Regions from separate parts of the Streptomyces nojiriensis genome, predicted to be linked through region 3. Evidence: riboswitches for the same ligand, from Rfam matches in the RefSeq annotation. Region 3 holds a riboswitch; each other region holds the start of a gene.

Region 1 (3,537 bases), 6.9 Mb from region 3:
GGTGCCGCAGCATCGGCTGCGGCACCCCGTCAGGCCCGGCCGGTCAGCTCCACGGGCTGGGCTCAACGTGGAGCTGGCCGCCGGTCCGTAGTAGAGGCCCATGAGCGTGTACGCCACGAGCCCCGCGACGTGGACCCAATCGCTCGCGAACGAACGGATCCGTGTCCGCCACGACGGCCTCTTCCTACGATGACGCCCAGGTATGGGCACCACCCCCTCCCGCGTCCGGGTCAGCCAGGACACACCGGTTGGAAAGCCCCTCGTACCCGCGGGATACGAAGCGCGCCCCGGTCGCGGACGGTGGACCAAAAGCAAGGCCGAGACCACGTATCCAGGGCCGAAGCCGGCCGTCTGCCGCCGGATCCGGCCATTGCGGGCTACAAGTGACCTGAATGCATGGTCCGGTTCTGCTTCGAGGTCCCCGATAGGCCTCGATGCGCGCTCGGCCTGGGCTGTCGACATCGGGCGGCACGGAACGGAACCCTCGTACCGGAGCCGGACAGCCCGGATCGCGAAGACGGCGAGGCCGGGAGGGAAGTCGAGGAGAGCCATCTGATGTGATGGGGGCCACAGCTGTGCTCTTCAAGATTCTTTGACAGATCCTCGCCGTGCCGGGCCTGAGAAGTGAACGCTGTAGACAGAACTGAGGAGTCGACCGTGAACTGCACACCGGCAACCCACTGTTCCGTGACGGACGACACGTGGCCCGCCTTCACCGGGGCTCCCAAACTGTCACGGATCGTCGGGCAAACCCACGATGTGACCCGCGCCTTCCTGGTCCTGGGCATCGGTTCTACAGTGGCTCGCCGGCACCCCGACACGATGACGCAGATGCCGACTCCTGGCGCCTCCTTCTACGTCGCGCCGCTGGTGTGCTGCGCATCGTCGGGACGTCAGTGGCTCACACTGGCAGGGAGCCCCGTCGCCGAGTTGCCCCGCATCGACGCACTGGGACGCGAACTGGCTGCCCGCATCACACGTCCCGTTCCCCCCTTGGCCGCCTTCTACGTGCAACTCGTGGCGGGCACACTGCTCATCTTCGGGCTTCGGAGCCGACCCGAGAGCGCCCCGGGTCCGCGAGCGGAGGCACAGGAAGCAGTCGCCGCAGCTCTTCAGGCCCGTAGGGCCATCCTGGAATGTACTGACGACAACGACTGGAAGCCGACGGTCGCCGCCTTCTCACAGACCTATCTGGGCGTAGCACGAACCGACCCGCAGTGGCTGGAGGCTGTCTCGACCGCGTTACTCGGCAACTGGATCGACGTCCTCGACATGCAGCCACCTGACGGCGACAGCACCCTGCACCATCTGCGCCGAGAAGCGCAGACGGTACACCGGCAGCTGACACCGCTGTGGGAGCGCAAGACCGGGCCCGGGCGAGTCTGGATGCTGGACCACAGGCTCCCGTCGGGCGAGGCGTTGCATGAGCTGGTGGCCGGGTCGTACCAGATCGACGACGAGGCGCTGGCCTGGTACCCGGACCGCCGCGACGCCTGTGCCGTGTTCGACCGTCTGAAGGAGGACGAGCAACACGTCGCCCGCGCCTTCGCGCTCGGCGGCGGATCGTGGTCGGAGGCCGCAGCCGCGACCGGACTGCCGGCTCAGGTCGGTGAGCGCGTGATGCGCAAGCTCAGGCGACTCGGCCTGCAACACCAAGGCCGTCGTGCAGCTGTGGCAGGTTCCGCGTGAACACCACGTCGGCACTTGCCCGGGCAGCGTTGCCGGAATTCCTCGGCAGCCTCAGCGCCGCATGGCTCGTTCGTCGGGTGCGGCAGACCTCCCGCACCCGACGAAACGACGAACTCCGCTCGTGACCGGGGACCGCAACCAGAGCAGCCGAATCCAGCCCAGCCACCGGTAGCCGGACACGGGGCCCGCCGCAGATCCGTCCGACGAGCCGGTACCCGCGCCCGTGCAGGTAGACGTTGCGCGTCGGCTGTACGGCGGCCGCCAGCGCAGCGGCCGCGAACAAGCTTGTATAGTCGAGCCGTTGATCGTCGCAGGGGAATCCGGTGTGAATCCGGAACTGTCCCACAACGGTGTACCGCCCGACTCGGCGGTAGTCCGAGGACCTGCCGACCAAGAATGTGCCGAGCGTTTACGCGCCCGGTTCTTCCTGGCTGGGCTGTGGGACAGACAAGGCGTGATCCGTAATGGATCGGGCTCTCTTGCTGTCAACGCGCCGAGTTACTCCATGGAAGAGCTGAGGTCTGCGTACGCAGACGAGTCGCCGCCGTTCGACGGCGCACACAGCCTGGAGGAACTTCGTGACCATTCAGATCGCGCCGATGGCGGCCCTGCTCATCCTCGTGGGCCTTGCCGTGGGCTTCTCGGTCTTCAAGTACACCGCGCGCACTGCCCACGGTGCCGAGGGCCGTGGGGACCTGGGTACCTCGATCGCGGGGGCTGCGGCCGTCGTTTCGGTGCTCGCGGTCCTACTCACCCCCGGGTTCGGCCAGACGGCCACGAACCCGGTGCAGCCCCCACCGCACCCGACCGAGTCTGCGGCTAACCGATAGGCGGGATGCCTGCCGCCAAGCAGGCATCCGGCAAGAGCGCGGCCGCCGGGCCCTGTCCCCTCGCTCCTTGCCCTGCCGCGCCCCGTGGTAGGGCAGCGCAGAGCGTCACGGGCCTCGCCCCCTACCGAAACCGACACCGCCAGCAGCTGCACGGTCGGCGATACCGGCCAGGTCGGTACGGCTGGGCATGAGGGTGCCGTCGACGCGGGCCGGCAGCTCCTCGTACTGGGGCGGGCGGCCCTGGGCGGCTCGTTCGGGCCTGAGTACCTGCCCGAAGGCGCCGGAGCCGTAGGTCAAGGGTGCGTGCGTCCCTGCGAGACTGACGCCATGGCACATGATGACGCGGTCGTGAAGATGGCGGAACTCTTCGATCCGGAGCCGAAGAGGTGGGGCCTGCGGGGCGACCCCTACGTCTGGCGGGCCCTTCGCGATCACCTGTCCGGAACGGACGTCCCGGAGTCGGTCGACGAAGCGGTCCGCCTGCTGCGGGCAGCGTTCAGCGAGCTCGTGGGTACTGACCTCGCCGACGAACCGGCGTCATCCGTGTACCAGGAGCAGTACGCCCACGGCGGCATGTCCAGCGGAATGGTCTCTCTCGACACATGGCGGGAGCGATTGATGCCTCTGCTCGCGGAGCGTGCCGCGACCCTGCTTTCACGCCGGCGACCTGCGTAGGTTCGCCCCGGACGCCCGGGCCGGGGCGGCCGACCGCCGTACGGGGGACGTGAACGGTGAAGCCCTGCGCCCCGCCGCCGGTCCAGCGTGAGGCAAGGGCTGTCGCGAAGGGCCGGCCCTTGCCTCCGCAGCCACCGTCCACGAACCGGCGCCGTGTCCCCGCCCGCGGCAGGAGTCGTGGTGTCAGTCGCCTCCGCCACCACCGCAGGAGGAGCCGTCACCGCAGGACGCACCATCCCCGCAGGAGAAGCCGATGCCGTCGTTGTTCCGTGATCGGGAGCGCCGTTGTCCCTGCGGTGATCTGCCGCCGAATGCACCGCCGCGCCAGGCCTGGAAGAGCCCC
Region 2 (3,537 bases), 2.3 Mb from region 3:
ATGAAGGCCTTCTGGTATCACTTCGCGATCATGTTCGAGGCGCTCTTCATCCTGACGACGCTCGACGCGGGCACCCGCGTGGGCCGGTTCATGCTCCAGGACACCCTCGGCAACGTGCACAAGTCCTTCAAGGACGTCAGCTGGAAGCCCGGCGTGTGGTTCGCGAGCGCGATCGTCGTCGGCGGCTGGGGCTACTTCCTGTGGGTCGGCATCAAGGACCCGCTGGGCGGCATCAACCAGCTCTTCCCGCTCTTCGGCATCGCCAACCAGCTGCTCGCCGCGGTCGCACTGGCCGTCTGCACCACGCTGCTGGTCAAGTCCGGCCGGCTCAAGTGGGCCTGGGTGACGGGCGTTCCGCTGGTCTGGGACGCCACGGTGACCCTCACCGCGAGCTACCAGAAGATCTTCTCCGAGGACGTGAAGGTCGGCTTCTTCGCCCAGCGCGACAAGTACCAGGCCGGCATCGACGCCGACAAGGTGCTGGCGCCCGCCAAGAACATGGACGACATGCACACCGTGGTCACCAACGCCACGGTCGACGGCGTGCTGTGCGCCCTCTTCGCCCTCCTGATCATCGTGGTCCTCGCGGACGCGGCCCGGACCTGCCTCAAGGCCGTCCGCGACCCGGGGTCGGCGACCCTCTCCGAGACCCCGTGGACCGAGTCGAAGATCGTCGCCCCGGCCGGGCTGATCGCGACCGCCGAGGAGCGGGCGGAGCTCGCCGCGGCGGGCCCGGAGGCGGGCGGCGGACCCGTCAGGGAGCCGGTGGCGTGAGCACCGTACGGAACGTGCTGGCCAGGGCCCGGTTCTACGTACGGGAGTTCTCGGGGGAGGCCGCGTACGACCGCTACGTGGCCCACGCCCGCTCCCACGACCCGGACGCGGAGGTCCTCACCCGCCGCGCCTTCGAACGCGCCCGTACGGACGCCCGCGAGGCGGACCCCCGCGAGGGCTTCCGCTGCTGCTGAGCCACCCCGCACGCGAAGGCCCCGCCGGATGCTTCCGGCGGGGCCTTCGGGCTGTTCGGTCTCCTGTACACCCGGGGCTTCTCCTGCCTGCGGCTACGGCGACGACGGCGCCGACCGCCGTCCTGCACACTCGACCGCATGGACATGGTGATCAGAACGGCGCTGCCCGACGACTACGCGGAGCTGGGTGAGATCACGGCGCAGGCCTACCTCGCCGACGGGCATCTGGACTTCAACGAGGACGACGCGTACCTGAACGTGCTGCGCGACGTGGCCGGCCGGGCCGCCCGGGCCGAGGTGCTCGTCGCCGAGCGGGACGGGCGGTTGCTCGGCGGTGTGACCTTCGCCGCTCCGGGCAGTCCGCTCGCCGACATCGCCGCCCCCGACGAGGCGGAGTTCCGGATGCTCGCCGTGGCCCACGAGGCGCGCGGCCAGGGCGCCGGCGAGGCTCTGGTGCGGGCCTGCGTCGAGCGGGCGCGGGCCCTGGAGGGCGTGACCGGCCTGGTTCTCTCCACCCAGCGCAGCATGGCCGGAGCCCATCGGATCTACGCGCGCCTGGGCTTCGTACGCACTCCGGAGCGGGACTGGGCGCCGATCGAGGGCCTGACACTCCTCACTTACCGGCTCAAGCTGTAGCCGTGCCGACACTACATGTGGGGGTTACCGCACAGGGCCGCCCCCACATGTATGCTCATGCCTGCTGTCGCCGCAGGGGAATCCGGTGCGAATCCGGAACTGTCCCGCAACGGTATGAAGTGTCCGGCTACCGGATGCCAAGTCCGATGACCTGCCGACAGCGCGCCCGGATCGACCGAACCGGGTGCCGATTCGTCCGGGCCTCGCGGTTGGGCCGGTGGACGCCATGCGGGGTACGCGTTCTCGTCGCGCCCGCGTGCGCCCGCTCGCGCCCCGCTCCGCCGATGACCGGGCCGAGCGAGGGAGAGCTCCCGCCGTGACCATCGCGCCTTCCGCACCGCGCGCCGAGTCCACTTCTGGCGACAACACCGAGGGCCCGGGGGCCACGCTGCTGCGTACCCTCACCGAACTTACGGCGGACCTCCCCGACACCGACCCCGGCCGGGTCGCGGCCTCCGCGCTGCGCGGCCGCAGCTCCGCCGCCGACGACGCCGAACTGCGCGGGCTGGCCACGGAGGCCGCCGCCGGCCTCATCTCCGAGGACCCGGCCTACTCCCGGCTCGCCGCCCGCCTGCTGACGCTGGCCGTGCGCGACGAGGCCGCGAGCCAGGGCTCCACCTCCTTCTCGGCCTCGGTCGAGGTCGGCCACCGCGAGGGCCTCATCGCCGACCGCACCGCCGAGTTCGTCCGCACCCACGCGAGCCGGCTCGACTCGCTCGTCGAGCTGACCCTCGCCGAGGGCGCCGACGACCGCTTCGGCTTCTTCGGCCTGCGCACCCTGCACAGCCGGTACCTGCTGCGCCACCCGATCACCCGTCAGGTCATCGAGACCCCGCAGTACTTCATGCTGCGCGTGGCCTGCGGCCTCGCCGCGGACGACAGCGTGCAGGCCGTGGAGGAAGTGGCCTCGCTGTACCGGCTGATGAGCCGCCTGGACTACCTGCCGTCCTCCCCCACGCTCTTCAACTCCGGCACCCGGCACCCGCAGATGTCCTCCTGCTACCTGCTGGACTCCCCGCTGGACGAGCTCGACTCGATCTACGACCGCTACCACCAGGTCGCCCGCCTCTCCAAGCACGCCGGCGGCATCGGCCTCTCGTACTCCCGCATCCGTGCCCGCGGTTCGCTGATCCGCGGCACCAACGGCCACTCCAACGGCATCGTGCCGTTCCTGAAGACCCTCGACGCCTCCGTCGCCGCCGTGAACCAGGGTGGCCGCCGCAAGGGCGCCGCCGCCGTCTACCTGGAGACCTGGCACGCGGACATCGAGGAGTTCCTGGAGCTCCGCGACAACACCGGTGAGGACCAGCGCCGTACGCACAACCTGAACCTCGCCCACTGGGTGCCGGACGAGTTCATGCGCCGCGTGAACGCCGACGCCGACTGGTCGCTGTTCTCCCCGGCCGACGTGCCCGAGCTGGTCGACCTGTGGGGCGACGAGTTCGACGCCGCCTACCGCAAGGCCGAGGCGGACGGCCTGGCCCGCAAGACCATGCCCGCCCGCGACCTGTACGGCCGGATGATGCGCACCCTCGCGCAGACCGGCCAGGGCTGGATGACCTTCAAGGACGCCTCCAACCGCACGGCGAACCAGACCGCCGAGCCGGGCACCGTCGTGCACTCCTCGAACCTGTGCACCGAGATCATCGAGGTCACCAACGACGGCGAGACGGCCGTCTGCAACCTCGGCTCGGTCAACCTGGGCGCGTTCGTCATCGACACGGCGGACGGTCGCGAGATCGACTGGGAGCGGATCGACGAGACCGTCCGCACCGCCGTCACCTTCCTCGACCGCGTGGTGGACATCAACTTCTACCCGACCGAGCAGGCCGGCCGCTCCAACGCCCGCTGGCGCCCGGTGGGCCTGGGTGCGATGGGCCTCCAGGACGTCTTCTTCAAGCTGAAGCTGCCCTTCGACTCCCCCGAGGCGAAG
Region 3 (3,537 bases):
AGTGGTGGGAGGCGAGGGAGTGGTCGGAGGTGTGGGCGGGTCCGCCTTCTTGGTGGTCAGCTTCACCAGGTCGCTCCTGGCGGCCGCGACGAGGGCCGGCGCCGTGGGGTACAACTGCGGTTCGGTCAGGCATTCTTCGAAGGCGAAGGCCCCGCGGGCAAGCTGCTGCTTGGAGAGCCGGAACAGGCCCGCGTCGGCGTACGGGGTGTCGCCGAGGGCGCGCATGGCCTGGGCCGCCCAGCCGGTGGACCCCGGGCTGCCGGTGGTCATCGAGACGGCGGCGGGCCAGGCGCCGGTGGGCAGCTGGGACTTCCGCAGGTGGACGCGGGCCTTCTCGACGACGGCGTCGTGGCCGCCGGCCCGCTTGAGGGCCAGGGCGATCAGCGCGGTGGAACCCGCTTCGCTCTCGCACCATCCGCCGGAGCGGATGAGGATGCTGGTGAACCCGCCGTCCTCGCACTGGAGGCCGGTCAGCCGCTTCACGGCATCGGCGGGGGGCGTCACACCGCCGTTCAGCAGGGCGATGACCGCCATGGCCTGGGCATCGGACTGGCCGGTGGTGCGGAAGTCGCCCTTGGTGAGGCAGCCGTCGATCGTCTCGCCGTCGCCGATGTCCCTCGGGCAGACGTATTTGACCAGGTCCCCGAGCAGGTCGTGCCCGCCGAAAGCGCGGGGATCCTTCCCGGTGGCCTCGGCGACCAGGGCGAGCCGCGCGGCGGCCGTCGCGTCGGGGATCCCGGCCTTGCCGGCCGGGTAGGCGTACGCGTCCGTGTGCGCGGGCGTGGCCAGGAAGTCGGCGGCCTTGCGGGCCGCCGGGCTCTTGGGGTCGGCACCGGCCAGGGCGTACACGGCCTCCGTGGTGAGCAGGTAGTTCGGGGTGGTGGCACCCTCGTCGACGACGCGCTCGCCGTCGACCAGCCTCCCGGTGACCCAGCGGGTGGCGGCGGATACGTCCACGGTGCCCGGCGGCACGGGGGGCGGGCCCGTCGGGTCCGGGTCGGTGCCGCCGCCCGCGGCGCGGACGTCGTCGGGGGAGAAGGCGGGCTTGCCCGAGGTGCCGCCGATGTCGGTGCTGCCGAACACCCAGGCGTCCACGTCCCCGGCCTTCGGGGTCCGGGCCATCGCGCCGAGCGAGCTGTAGGTCCAGGTCTTCTGGCCGGGGGACGCGGTCCAGTACGACCAGTACGCGGTCGCCTGCGGGGTCAGGACGCAGTTCTCCTTGTCCGCAGTGGGGTACTGAGTACCGGAGTTGAAGGATCCGGTGCCGATGCGGCAGATGAAGGCGGGGCCGTCGTGCTGGGTGCCTTCGGTGGTGAAACCGCCGGTGTGGAGCAACTCGTAGCCCGTGGTGGGTGTGGTGTCGCAGCCCCGCTCGACCTTCCCGCCGAACGGGCCGAAGTCGACGGCGACGATGGCGCCGGTGGTGGACGTGCACCCCTCGATCGGGTCGGCCGCCGCGGAGGGCGTACCGGTGGCGAAGGCCACGCTCGTGCCGAAGGTCAGCAGCGCCGCCGACAGCAGCGACACCAGCCTCTGCTTCCCCGTGCGTCGCTCTGGTTGCTCTGCGGTCCCCACCACGGCCCCTCGTGTCGGCCGGGCGGACCAGTGCGTGGCACAGGGCTTCCCGTACACGCGGAGCGCCGAGCGCAGAACGCTGGGCGCGGCGCAGGACGCAGGACGCGGAAGAAGCCTTCGAACCACGCCGTAGTCCGCGACGGCGTTTCTCGCTGCAAAAACCTGGCTCCAGGCATTCCGGCTCGCCCGGCGGTACCGGGCCTACGGTTGCGGGTCAGCGCCGGATTCAGACCGGCTTCCCCTGGAGCTGAGTGCTTATCAGTCGGAGTGGAACACGCCGCTGAAGACAGCGTCAAGGTGGCCTGCGTCTCAGGGGAGAGGCTTCGGACGGCTCCCTGCGGACCGCTCCCGTCCGGCTGGCGGACCCTTGATCACTCAGGTAGCGTCCAGGGCTGCCAGATGGGGGAATCCGGTGGGAACCCGGAGCTGACGCGCAGCGGTGTGGGACGGCGGGGGCCGTCTCCGAGCCCGAATGCCCATACGGCGATGCAGCACAGGAAGCCGTACCACGCGTTCCGGACGGCGGCCCTCCGGCATGCCCGGCCGTGCGTCCGTACGGCGGCAGGGGCGCGGGAGCGGTCGGCGTCCGCCGATTCCAGGAGCAGGCCATGTCCCGTCCCCGCACCTCCCGCCGCCTCGCGCTCGCGGTGCCCGCCGCGCTCGGCGCCTTCGCCCTCACCGCGCTGCCCGCGTTCGCGACCTCGTCGCCCGCGCAGATCGCCACCTCGAAGACCAACGGCGTCGCCTACCTCAAGTCCCTCCAGGCGGCGGACGGTTCGTACGCCGGTTCCGGCCTCTCCAACGAGTGGGCCTTCAGCACCTTCGCCGCGACCGGCACGGCCGTCGTGGACGTCTACCCCGGTGGCGACACCACGAAGAACGCCCGCACCGTCTACCGCAACCTGCTCTCGACGGCGGGCTGGCCGTCCGCCTCCCCGGTGGTCACCGACTACGAGCGCGGCACCCTGAACGCGTACGCCGCCGGCATCGACCCGGCCCGCGTCTCCGCCTCCCGCAACCTCGTGGCGAACATCTACTCCTACTGGCAGACGGCGGAGGCCGGCTACTTCGGCTCCTCCGGAAACTTCAACGGCACGGTCTTCGCGGCCCTTTCGCTGGGCGGCGCCAGGACACAGGCCGGCGGCGCCCGCATCCCGCAGGCACTGACCGACGCGGTCGTCACCCGGATCCGCGCCAACCAGCACGTGGACGGCGGCTGGACCTACCAGAAGGCCGAGGGCAACCCCACCGTCCTCAACTCCGCCGGCGACGTCGACATGACCGGCGCGGCCATGGCGGCCCTGTGCGTCTCCGGCGTCCCCAACACGGACCCGGACGTCGTCCAGGCGAAGAACTTCCTCAAGAGCACGCTGCTCTCCTCCACCGGCGCCTTCAACTCCCTCTACGGGGTCAACACCAGCTCCAACGGCTGGGGCGTCGCGGGCCTGAACGCTTGCGGCTTCAACCCGCAGACCGGCGACTTCCTCACGGTCACCGGGAAGACCCCGATCGACTTCCTGATAGCCAACCAGTACAACCCGGCGGGCGGCTTCAAGTACAAGCCCTCCGACACCGTCCCCTCTGCCTACTCCTCGATCGACGCGCTGCGCGCCGTCGCGGGCGGGGGCTTCACCACGGCCCCGCCCGTCCCGGTCACCCCCGGCGCCCCGCAGTGGGTCGCCCAGTCCACCTTCACCGCCGGTACGGCCGCCAAGCTGGCCCTGACCGTCGACGACGGCGCCGGCAACCTCAAGGTCTGCTCGGTGGCCTTCACCCCGACCGGTACGACCACCACCCTCGGCGACGTCCTGAACGCGGCCACCACCGGGGCGACCCCGACCGGCTGCGTCACGAGCGTGACCCCCTCGTCGGGCACGGGCACCGTCACGGCCGTCAACGGCAAGGCCAACAGCGGCTCCAGCACCTGGAAGGTCAGCGTCGACGGCTCCGCGTTCGCCGGCG
Region 4 (3,537 bases), 200 kb from region 3:
CGGTCGATCATCCAGGCGACCATGTTGTGGATGGAGAGGTATCCGGCGATGGAGGGGCAGCCGGTGGCGAGGGCCTCGAAGACGAGGACGCCGTCACCGCGGGTGAGGCCGGAACCGCCGTGCTCCTCGCGGACGTAGACGCCGCCGAGCCCGAGGTCCGCCGCCTTGCGGAGCACGTCCAGCGGGAAGTGCTTGTCCTGGTCCCAGGTGACGGCGTACGGGCCGAGCTGCTCCTGGGCGAAGTCCAGCGTGACCTCGGCGAGGGCGAGCTGATCGGGGCTGAGGGTGAGGGTCACCGGGCTCATCCCATCGTCGGGATGGTGAAGCTCGCGCCCTCCTTGGCCCCGGAGGGCCAGCGCGAGGTGACGGTCTTGGTACGGGTGTAGAAGCGGATCGAGTCGGGGCCGTGCTGGTTCAGGTCGCCGAAGCCGGACCGCTTCCAGCCGCCGAAGGTGTGGTACGCCACCGGGACGGGGATCGGCACGTTGACGCCGACCATGCCGGCGCCCACCCGCCGGGTGAAGTCGCGGGCCGTGTCCCCGTCACGGGTGAAGATCGCGACGCCGTTGCCGTACGGGTGCTCGGTGGGCAGGCGCAGGGCCTCCTCGTAGTCGGCGGCCCGTACGACGGACAGCACCGGGCCGAAGATCTCCTCGCGGTAGATCCGCATCTGCGGGGTCACGCGGTCGAAGAGGCTGGGGCCGGCGAAGAAGCCGTCCTCGTGTCCGGGCAGGGTGAACCCGCGCCCGTCCACGACGAGTTCGGCGCCCTCGGTGGCTCCGATGCCGACGTAGCGGTTCACCCGGTCGAGGGCGTCCTGGCTGACCAGCGGCCCGAAGTCGGCTCCGGGGTCGTCGGAGCGGCCCACGCGCAGGGTCGCGATGCGCTCCGTCAGCTTGGTCACGAGGGCGTTCGCGGTCTCCTCGCCGACGGGGACGGCGACGGCGATGGCCATGCAGCGCTCGCCCGCGGAGCCGTAGCCGGCGCCGATGAGGGCCTCCACGGCCTGGTCGAGGTCGGCGTCGGGCATCACGATCATGTGGTTCTTGGCCCCGCCGAAGCACTGGGCGCGCTTGCCGTGGGCCGCGGCGGTGGCGTAGATGTGCGCGGCGATCGGGGTGGAGCCGACGAAGCCGAGGGCCTGGACGCGCGGGTCCTCGAGGAGGGTGTCGACGGCCTCCTTGCCACCGTTGACCACATTGAGCACGCCCGGCGGCAGGCCGGCCTCCAGGAACAGCTCGGCGAGGCGCAGCGGTACGGAGGGATCGCGCTCGGAGGGCTTGAGGATGAAGGAGTTGCCGCAGGCCAGGGCGGGTGCGGCCTGCCACAGGGGGATCATCGCCGGGAAGTTGAAGGGGGTGATGCCGGCGACCACGCCGAGCGGTGAGCGCAGGGAATGCACGTCGATCCCGGTGCCCGCGTTGTCGGTGAACTCGCCCTTCAGCAGGTGCGGGGCGCCGGCGGCGAACTCGACCACCTCCAGGCCGCGTTGCAGGTCTCCGTGGGCGTCGGCGACGGTCTTGCCGTGCTCGGAGGACAACAGCCGGGCGAGGGAGTCGCGTTCGCCCTCGACCAGTTGGAGGAAGCGCAGCAGTACGCGCGAGCGGCGCTGCGGGTTCCACTGTCCCCAGTCGGCCTGCGCCTCCTCGGCGTTCGCGATGGCGGCCTCGGTGTCGGCCCGCCCCGCGAGCGGGACCCGGGCCTGCACGGAGCCCGTGTTGGGGTCGTGGACGTCGGTGAAGAGACCGGAGGATCCGGTGGTGTGCTTGCCGCCGATGAAATGGGTGAGTTCACGGACCATGGGTGCCTGCTCTCGTCAGGTTGGATCCGGGGATGGCACGGCCGGCCGGCGGACGGCACCCGATGGGGTGCTCCGCTGGGAGGGGCGTGGGACTACGAGCGTGCGAAGGGGTGCGCGCGCTCCGCCGGATCACCAGGGTCGTGGGTACAAACCGGTGCCATGCGTGTCTGCTCCATCCTCGTGGACAACACGGAACATCCGCGGCCGGTATCCTGACTCCCGGATCCCCGCGTGCCGCCCGCCTTCCCGACAGACCTCGTCAGTGGCGTGTGGATGGCAGCACACTCCCCGGTCACAGTGGCGGGACCGTGCCGGTTTCTCACCGGCTTCCCTGCACCGCGGACCTTGTGCCACGAACATATAGTTGGACGTCCTAGTAAGTCCAGGGCCGCCGCCGCGCGCCTTCCGTCCGGTCGCGCCGTCTCCGTCGTACCCGCCGTCTGCGGCCCGCGTTCTGACGCCCGCTCAGTCCCGCGCCGGGGCGGGGTTCCGGGTCACCGGGTACGGGATGAAGGTGCTGCTGTTCTCGTCGACGGCCAGCGCCCGCCCGAGCGGCGGCACGGCCCGCTGCGGGCAGTCGAGGCGTTCGCAGAGGCGGCAGCCCATGCCGATCGGAGTGGCGGCCGCCGCATTGTCGAGGTCGAGCCCGTCGGCGTACACCAGCCGCGAGGCGTGCCGGATCTCGCAGCCCAGCCCGATCGCGAAGGTCTTGCCGGGCTCGCCCCAGCCGCCGCGGTGGCGGGTGACGGCCCGGGCGGTCCACAGGTACCGCTGCCCGTCGGGCATGGCGGCCACCTGGACGTGGATGCGGCCGGGCGCGGCGAACGCCTCGTACACGTTCCACAGCGGGCAGGTGCCGCCCGCGCGGGAGAAGTGGAATCCGGTCGCCGACTGCCGCTTGGACATGTTCCCGGCCCGGTCCACCCGGACGAAGGAGAAGGGCACCCCGCGCAGCCTGGGCCGCTGCAGGGTGCTCAGCCGGTGGCAGACCGTCTCGTAGCCGACCCCGAAGTGGTCGGTGAGCCGCTCGATGTCGTACCGGAACTCTTCGGCGGCCGCGTGGAAGGCGCGGTACGGGAGGATGAGCGCGCCCGCGAAGTGGTTGGCGATGCCGATGCGGGCGAGGGCGTGGACCGGGGTGCCGGGCGGGAAGTCCTCGGCGGCCAGCCGGTCCAGCTCGTCCCGGTACTCGATCAGCGCCAGCTGGGTGGCCATCCGGAACGCCTGCTGTCCCGGCCGGAGCCGGTTCGACAGGTGCAGTACCCGGGCGGCGGGGTCGTAGTGGTGCAGCCGGTCGGAGTCCGTGGCCGTCCGGATCCCGTGCCGGTCGGAGAGCCGGCGGGTCAGCGCGCGGATGACGTCCCCCGGGCGGATGCCGATCTCGGCGGCGAGGTCCTCGGCGGCGGCATCGGTGTCGTGCAGGTAGTTCTGCCGCCGGTAGAAGAACTCCCGGATCTCCTCGTGCGGCGAGCGCGGGCTGTCGGCGGCCAGGTCCCGGCCGTCGGCGGCGTCGGCGAGGCGCTCGGCCAGGAGCTGGCCGCGCCGGCCCAGGTCCAGCAGGACCGAGGCGACCGCGGGCATACGGGTGGCCAGTTCGGCCAGGTCGGAGGGGGAGACCCGGGCCTGCGCCACCTCGTTCGCGAGCGCCTCGCGCAGGTCGGCGACGAGCCGGCTGGTGTCGCGCTCGGAGAAGAAGCCCGGATCGACGCCGAAGGCCTCGGTGAGCCGCAGCAGGA

What was found. A riboswitch is a leader RNA that binds a small molecule or an ion and turns the genes downstream of it on or off. The one in region 3 is predicted to bind cobalamin.
Region 1: it holds a riboswitch for cobalamin, as region 3 does, so the genes downstream of both, JYK04_RS06480 (hypothetical protein) here and JYK04_RS37215 (prenyltransferase/squalene oxidase repeat-containing protein) in region 3, are expected to answer to the same signal.
Region 2: it holds a riboswitch for cobalamin, as region 3 does, so the genes downstream of both, JYK04_RS27805 (ribonucleoside-diphosphate reductase subunit alpha) here and JYK04_RS37215 (prenyltransferase/squalene oxidase repeat-containing protein) in region 3, are expected to answer to the same signal.
Region 4: it holds a riboswitch for cobalamin, as region 3 does, so the genes downstream of both, JYK04_RS38060 (CoA-acylating methylmalonate-semialdehyde dehydrogenase) here and JYK04_RS37215 (prenyltransferase/squalene oxidase repeat-containing protein) in region 3, are expected to answer to the same signal.

What each region holds. Positions count from the first base shown of each region.
Region 1 covers NZ_CP071139.1:1,334,196-1,337,732, forward strand. Annotated here, with positions in the region: gene JYK04_RS06475 (hypothetical protein) at 688-1,689, shown strand; cobalamin riboswitch at 1,963-2,094, shown strand; gene JYK04_RS06480 (hypothetical protein) at 2,268-2,519, shown strand; gene JYK04_RS06485 (hypothetical protein) at 2,625-2,816, opposite strand; gene JYK04_RS06490 (hypothetical protein) at 2,847-3,194, shown strand.
Region 2 covers NZ_CP071139.1:5,934,104-5,937,640, reverse strand. Annotated here, with positions in the region: gene JYK04_RS27820 (carbon starvation CstA family protein) at 1-774, shown strand, start outside; gene JYK04_RS27815 (CstA-like transporter-associated (seleno)protein) at 771-968, shown strand; gene JYK04_RS27810 (GNAT family N-acetyltransferase) at 1,107-1,604, shown strand; cobalamin riboswitch at 1,656-1,777, shown strand; gene JYK04_RS27805 (ribonucleoside-diphosphate reductase subunit alpha) at 1,921-3,537, shown strand, end outside.
Region 3 covers NZ_CP071139.1:8,233,650-8,237,186, forward strand. Annotated here, with positions in the region: gene JYK04_RS37210 (prenyltransferase/squalene oxidase repeat-containing protein) at 1-1,575, opposite strand, end outside; cobalamin riboswitch at 1,747-1,816, opposite strand; cobalamin riboswitch at 1,940-2,068, shown strand; gene JYK04_RS37215 (prenyltransferase/squalene oxidase repeat-containing protein) at 2,184-3,537, shown strand, end outside.
Region 4 covers NZ_CP071139.1:8,431,209-8,434,745, forward strand. Annotated here, with positions in the region: gene JYK04_RS38055 (acyl-CoA dehydrogenase family protein) at 1-305, opposite strand, end outside; gene JYK04_RS38060 (CoA-acylating methylmalonate-semialdehyde dehydrogenase) at 302-1,801, opposite strand; cobalamin riboswitch at 1,987-2,157, opposite strand; gene JYK04_RS38065 (short-chain fatty acyl-CoA regulator family protein) at 2,267-3,537, opposite strand, start outside.